DNA from 2 places in the Bacillus sp. 41-22 genome. Region 2 is predicted to be linked to the other one. Evidence: a T-box and tRNA genes for the amino acid it is inferred to sense, from the RefSeq annotation. Region 2 holds a T-box; the other holds one or more tRNA genes.
The links. A T-box is a leader RNA that pairs with one kind of tRNA and senses whether it is charged. The one in region 2 lies ahead of thrS (threonine--tRNA ligase), so its partner is inferred to be a tRNA-Thr.

Region 1: it has a tRNA-Thr gene. The T-box ahead of thrS (threonine--tRNA ligase) is inferred to sense a tRNA for this amino acid. The anticodon was not compared.

What each region holds. Positions count from the first base shown of each region.
Region 1 is NZ_CP084035.1:154,137-157,541, reverse strand. It holds partial or broken gene LCF45_RS00940 (glycerate kinase) at 1-745, opposite strand, end outside; tRNA gene LCF45_RS00935 (tRNA-Ala) at 871-943, opposite strand; tRNA gene LCF45_RS00930 (tRNA-Gly) at 954-1,025, opposite strand; tRNA gene LCF45_RS00925 (tRNA-Lys) at 1,031-1,106, opposite strand; tRNA gene LCF45_RS00920 (tRNA-Gln) at 1,112-1,186, opposite strand; tRNA gene LCF45_RS00915 (tRNA-Tyr) at 1,252-1,335, opposite strand; tRNA gene LCF45_RS00910 (tRNA-Val) at 1,352-1,427, opposite strand; tRNA gene LCF45_RS00905 (tRNA-Glu) at 1,433-1,507, opposite strand; tRNA gene LCF45_RS00900 (tRNA-Thr) at 1,531-1,603, opposite strand; tRNA gene LCF45_RS00895 (tRNA-Asn) at 1,608-1,682, opposite strand; rRNA gene rrf (5S ribosomal RNA) at 1,692-1,807, opposite strand; rRNA gene LCF45_RS00885 (23S ribosomal RNA) at 1,899-3,405, opposite strand, start outside.
Region 2 is NZ_CP084035.1:2,244,881-2,248,285, forward strand. It holds gene LCF45_RS11485 (VOC family protein) at 1-66, shown strand, start outside; gene LCF45_RS11490 (hypothetical protein) at 35-295, shown strand; gene LCF45_RS11495 (pseudouridine synthase) at 511-1,218, shown strand; T-box leader at 1,340-1,563, shown strand; T-box leader at 1,601-1,823, shown strand; gene thrS (threonine--tRNA ligase) at 1,868-3,405, shown strand, end outside.

The sequences.
Region 1 (3,405 bases), 2.1 Mb from region 2:
GCTGCCCCTGCACCAGGTATTAGGGACACATCAAAAGATACGTACTGTTTAAGTATATTAGCATAATGTTTTAAATTCCCGTCTAGCTCTTTCATCATCTCTACATTCGCACCCTTTTGTCTCCCAAATACAAAAGACGCTCCCTTTGGTCCAACTAATGGATTGTCGACATCACATGCTGCTTCTAGCTTTATATCCTTCAAACGTGTATCCATACGAGAAAGGTTAAGAGCAGTAATCAAATGTAATGTTCCTCCAGAGGGCTCAATTACTTCACCTTTCCTATTAATAAACTCTACGCCTAAAGCAGACAACATACCTGCCCCACCATCATTTGTAGCACTTCCTCCAAGCCCTAAAATAATGTGTTTAGCTCCTTGATCTAATGCATGTAATATCAGTTCACCTGTCCCTTTTGTCGTTGTAATAAGTGGGTTTCTCTTTTCAATTGGAACGTGTTGTAATCCTGATGCTGCCGCCATTTCAATAAATGCTGTCTCCTTATCCTTAGACATTCCATAATAGGCTTGCACACTCCAAGCGGCCCTGTCACATTAAGTGATATAATGCCCCCCATTGTAGCACCAACAAGAGATTCGACCGTTCCTTCACCTCCATCTCCAATTGGTACTTTAACGTACTCTGCTTTAGGAAAAACTGCTGCAAAACCCCTTTCAATAGCTTCACATACCTCTATAGCTTTCAGGCTTTCTTTATATGAATCCGATGCAATGACAACTTTCATAATTATCCCCCCTTATTCAATCCCTTTTTTTCATTTTAAACGATATACGGAAAAGTTTCCTTTTTGAGTGGAATTTAAACACAAAAAAAGCTTACATCATTTGATGTAAGCTTTTCCTATTTATATGGAGCCTAGCGGGATCGAACCGCTGACCTCCTGCGTGCAAGGCAGGCGCTCTCCCAGCTGAGCTAAGGCCCCTTAGTAATTAAGCGGAAGACGGGATTCGAACCCGCGACCCCAACCTTGGCAAGGTTGTATTCTACCACTGAACTACTTCCGCGAAAATGGTGAGCCATGAAGGATTCGAACCTTCGACCCTCTGATTAAAAGTCAGATGCTCTACCAACTGAGCTAATGGCTCGTAAATGGCTGGGCTAGCTGGATTCGAACCAGCGCATGACGGAGTCAAAGTCCGTTGCCTTACCGCTTGGCTATAGCCCATTAATATTTACTAGTATGGTTATCTTTTCAAAAAAATAAACCCTCTCAGGTTATTTTAAAGAAAATGGTGGAGGGGGGCAGATTCGAACTGCCGAACCCAAAGGAGCGGATTTACAGTCCGCCGCGTTTAGCCACTTCGCTACCCCTCCGACATTTAAAAATATATGGTGGAGGATGACGGGATCGAACCGCCGACCCCCTGCTTGTAAGGCAGGTGCTCTCCCAGCTGAGCTAATCCTCCAAAAGTGGTGACCCGTACGGGATTCGAACCCGTGTTACCGCCGTGAAAGGGCGGTGTCTTAACCACTTGACCAACGGGCCAAAAAAAAACAAAACTTTTCCCAAGCTTCCAACCGGGCTTGAACCGGTGACCTCTTCCTTACCATGGAAGTACTCTACCAGCTGAGCTATGGAAGCATAATGGCTCCGCAGGTAGGAATCGAACCTACGACCGATCGGTTAACAGCCGATAGCTCTACCGCTGAGCTACTGCGGAATAATATAAGCCTGGCAACGTCCTACTCTCACAGGGACAAGGTCCCAACTACCATCGGCGCTAGAGAGCTTAACTTCCGTGTTCGGTATGGGAACGGGTGTGACCTCTCTGCCATCATTACCAGACTTTTAACATTATACACATTCTTTTGAGAATGTCAAAAGGAATTTTAAATATATATTCCTTCAAAACTAGATAACATTAGCTTCATATTATATGGTTAAGTCCTCGATCTATTAGTATTCGTCAGCTCCACATGTCACCATGCTTCCACCTCGAACCTATCAACCTGATCATCTTTCAGGGATCTTACTAGCTTACGCTATGGGAAATCTCATCTTGAGGGGGGCTTCATGCTTAGATGCTTTCAGCACTTATCCCTTCCGCACATAGCTACCCAGCTATGCCCTTGGCAGAACAACTGGTACACCAGCGGTGCGTCCATCCCGGTCCTCTCGTACTAAGGACAGCTCCTCTCAAATTTCCTGCGCCCACGACGGATAGGGACCGAACTGTCTCACGACGTTCTGAACCCAGCTCGCGTACCGCTTTAATGGGCGAACAGCCCAACCCTTGGGACCGACTACAGCCCCAGGATGCGATGAGCCGACATCGAGGTGCCAAACCTCCCCGTCGATGTGGACTCTTGGGGGAGATAAGCCTGTTATCCCCGGGGTAGCTTTTATCCGTTGAGCGATGGCCCTTCCATGCGGAACCACCGGATCACTAAGCCCGACTTTCGTCCCTGCTCGACTTGTAGGTCTCGCAGTCAAGCTCCCTTATGCCTTTGCACTCTACGAATGATTTCCAACCATTCTGAGGGAACCTTTGGGCGCCTCCGTTACACTTTAGGAGGCGACCGCCCCAGTCAAACTGCCCACCTGACACTGTCTCCCGGGTCGATAAGACCCGTAGGTTAGAATTTCAATACAGTCAGGGCGGTATCCCACCAGCGCCTCCACCGAAGCTAGCGCTCCGGTTTCAATGGCTCCCGCCTATCCTGTACAAACTGTACCAAAATTCAATATCAGGCTACAGTAAAGCTCCACGGGGTCTTTCCGTCCTGTCGCGGGTAACCTGCATCTTCACAGGTACTATAATTTCACCGAGTCTCTGGTTGAGACAGTGCCCAAATCGTTACACCTTTCGTGCGGGTCGGAACTTACCCGACAAGGAATTTCGCTACCTTAGGACCGTTATAGTTACGGCCGCCGTTTACTGGGGCTTCAGTTCAGAGCTTCGCTTACGCTAACCCCTCTCCTTAACCTTCCAGCACCGGGCAGGTGTCAGCCCCTATACTTCGCCTTACGGCTTCGCAGAGACCTGTGTTTTTGCTAAACAGTCGCTTGGGCCTATTCACTGCGGCTTTCCGTTAAGAAAGCACCCCTTCTCCCGAAGTTACGGGGTCATTTTGCCGAGTTCCTTAACCAGAGTTCTCTCGCACACCTTAGGATTCTCTCCTCGCCTACCTGTGTCGGTTTGCGGTACAGGCACCTTTTATCTCGCTAGAAGCTTTTCTTGGCAGCGGGGAATCAAAGACTTCGCTCCATAAGGAGCTTCCCCATCACAGCTCAGCCTTCACGATAAGCGGATTTGCCTACTTATCAGCCTAACTGCTTGGACGTGCACAACCAATCGCACGCTTCTTCTATCCTTCTGCGTCCCTCCATTGCTCAAACGATAAAGAGGTGGTACAGGAATATCAACCTGTTGTCCATCGCCT
Region 2 (3,405 bases):
TTTGCTTATTGTATAGATAATCAAGGGCTTCTTTTTGGAGTATGTGAAGAAAATAGTGAAGCGTAAAAAATTAGGGGAGTTCGAGATTATTTTGTTTGTTGAACGATGTTTTCTATCAAAGATTATAATTATTGAACACTTTTGTATAAAAACTAGTATTCGTTTAGTTGAAGAAGGATCCATTTTGATTATTTTCAAAAGGGTTCTTTTTTATTTTTCACATATTGTGAGTTATTTAGGCATGATTAATCAAACTTATATCGGTATATTATCTATGAAAAAAGTAAATAAATGATGTTATATTCAAGGGTTAATCTATTGACTGCTAAACAGTTTGAGGTGAAAAGGAAAAGAGGACCAATTATTTTCGTGTAAACATGTAATTAAGTGAAGACGTCATATACCCTTTCATGTTAATATATTTAAGTTATAATAGGAGGCTTACCCTTTTGTATTGTACGGTAGAAGCAGTGTGAGCTTGAAATTTTTTATGAAAAGGATGTGCCTAACTTGCGTATCAATAAATTTATTAGTGAAGCTGGAAAAGCGTCTCGACGTGGAGCAGATAAGTTAATTAACGAGAGAAAAGTAATTATTAACGGTAAGGTTGCAAAAATTGGTGACCAAGTAAATCCAGGTGATGACGTACGAGTAAATGGAGAGCAACTTCGTATTGCTCGAGACCATGTGTATATCGCTTTAAATAAACCAGTAGGTATTACATGTACAAGTGAAAAAGCCGTAAAAGGTAATATTATCGATTTAGTGAATCATCCTTTACGAATTAATCACATCGGACGTCTCGATAAAGACTCAGATGGTTTAATTTTGTTAACGAATGATGGCGATATCGTTAATGAGATTTTACGTGCTGAAAACAAACATGAGAAAGAATATATCGTTTCAGTAGATAAGCCGATTACACCGGAGTTTTTAGAGAAAATGGCAGCAGGTATTAAAATTTTAGATACAAAAACACTTCCTTGTGAAGTAACACAGTTATCAAAATATGAGTTCCAAATTATTTTAACACAGGGGCTAAATCGTCAAATTCGCCGTATGTGTGAAGCTTTGGGTTATCAAGTATACACGTTAAAACGTACGAGAATTATGAATATTGAGTTGAATAATTTACCAGTCGGACAGTGGAGAGATTTATCGAAAAAAGAGAAAAAACGCCTATTTTCAGACTTAAATTACGAACCACAAGATTGGTAAAAAAGAGAAGGGGAGACCAAAAAATGTTTTTGGTTTCTTTTTTTTGAATAAAAGATATATTTTTAACACTTGTAAAAATAAAATGAATAGGATATATTAAATAACAATAAATGTATTTGTTACAAAAGCAAAGAAAAGGACACGAGTTATTTTAAACGGTTATACAGAGAAGGAAGGAAAGCTGAGAACTTCCTAACGCAGTAAAATAACTTACCACCTTAGAGCTGCACTGGGGAAATCAAGTATCTAGTGCCGTGTAAGCGACGTTATCGCAAAAGAAGCCATTATGTTTTTTGTGATGGGAATCTGGGTGGAACCACGAATATAAGCATATTCGTCCCTATTTACTAGGGATGAATATGCTTTTTTATATTTTATTTCATAATAAGCGAAGAAAAGGACACGAGTTATTTTAAACGGTTATACAGAGAAGGAAGAAAAGCTGAGAACTTCCTAACGCAGTAAAATAACTTACCACCTTAGAGCTGCACTGGGGAAATCAAGTATCTAGTGCCGTGTAAACGACGTTACCGTAAAAGAAGCCATTGTATATTTGCGATGGGAATCTGGGTGGAACCACGGGTAAAAGCACACTCGTCCCTATTTTAGGGATGAGTGTGCTTTTTATTATGAAATGGAGAGATGAAAAATGAAAGAACAGATGATCGAAATTAAATTTCCAGATGGTAGCGTTAAAGAATTTGTGAAAGGCATTACTTTAGAAGAAATTGCTGGGGCAATTAGTAGTAGCTTGAAAAAGAAAGCAGTCGCAGGAAAAGTTAATGATCAGTCTTTTGATTTACGACGAAACATTGAAGAAAGTGCGAAAGTTGAAATCATTGCTATGGATTCAGATGAAGGGGTAAAAATTGCAAGACACTCTGCGGCACATATATTAGCGCAAGCTGTAAAAAGAATTTATGGTGATGTAAACCTTGGTGTAGGGCCAGTCATTGAAAATGGATTTTATTATGACATGGATCTTCCAAGTAGTGTAAACGTAGAAGATTTACCGAAAATAGAAAAAGAAATGAAAAATATTATAAATGAAAATGTAAAGATAGAGCGAGTTGAGGTTTCTCGAGAAGAAGCAAAAGAATTGTTTCAAGAAATGAATGATAGTTTGAAATTAGAGCTTTTAGAAGCAATTCCTAATGGAGAAAGTGTAACACTGTATAAACAAGGTGAATTTGTAGATTTATGTAGAGGACCACATTTGCCATCTACTGGTTATTTGAAAGCATTTCAATTAACTCATGTTTCTGGTGCATATTGGCGAGGTGATAGTAACAATCAAGTGCTTCAGCGTATATATGGTGTTGCTTTCTCTTCTCAACAAAAATTAGAAGAGTATTTACATTTTGTTGAGGAGGCCGCAAAGAGAAATCATCGGAAATTAGGTAGTGAACTTGAATTGTTTATGTTTTCGGAAGAGGCTCCGGGAATGCCCTTTTACTTGCCAAAAGGACAGATTATTCGCAATGAATTAGAAGCATTTTTAAGAGAAATTCAAAATGAGTACAATTATCAAGAAGTGCGTACTCCATTTATGATGAATCAAGAATTATGGGAGAAGTCAGGACACTGGGGACATTACAAAGACAACATGTATTTCTCAGAAGTAGATCATAAAAGTTTTGCGTTAAAACCGATGAATTGCCCAGGCCATATGCTTATGTTTAAAAATAAATTACATTCTTATCGTGAATTACCGATTCGTATGTGTGAGTTCGGTCAAGTGCATCGACATGAATTTAGTGGCGCTTTAAACGGATTATTAAGAGTTCGTACTTTCTGCCAAGATGATGCTCATTTATTTGTAACACCAGAACAAATTGAAGATGAAATCAAATCAGTGTTGGCGCAAATTGACTATGTGTATAAAACTTTTGGTTTCGAGTATGAAGTAGAGCTTTCTACTCGTCCAGAAGATTCAATGGGTGATGATAAATTATGGGAGCAAGCAGAATTGGCATTAGAAAATGTATTACAGTCGTTAAATTATAAATATAGATTAAATGAAGGTGACGGTGCATTCTACGGTCCGAAAATTGATTTCCATATTAAAGATGCTTTAAATAGAAGTCATCAGTGCGGAACAGTCCAACTTGATTTCCAAATGCCAGAAAAATTTGATTTAAATTATATAGATGAAAATAATGAAAAAAGAAGACCAGTTGTCATTCA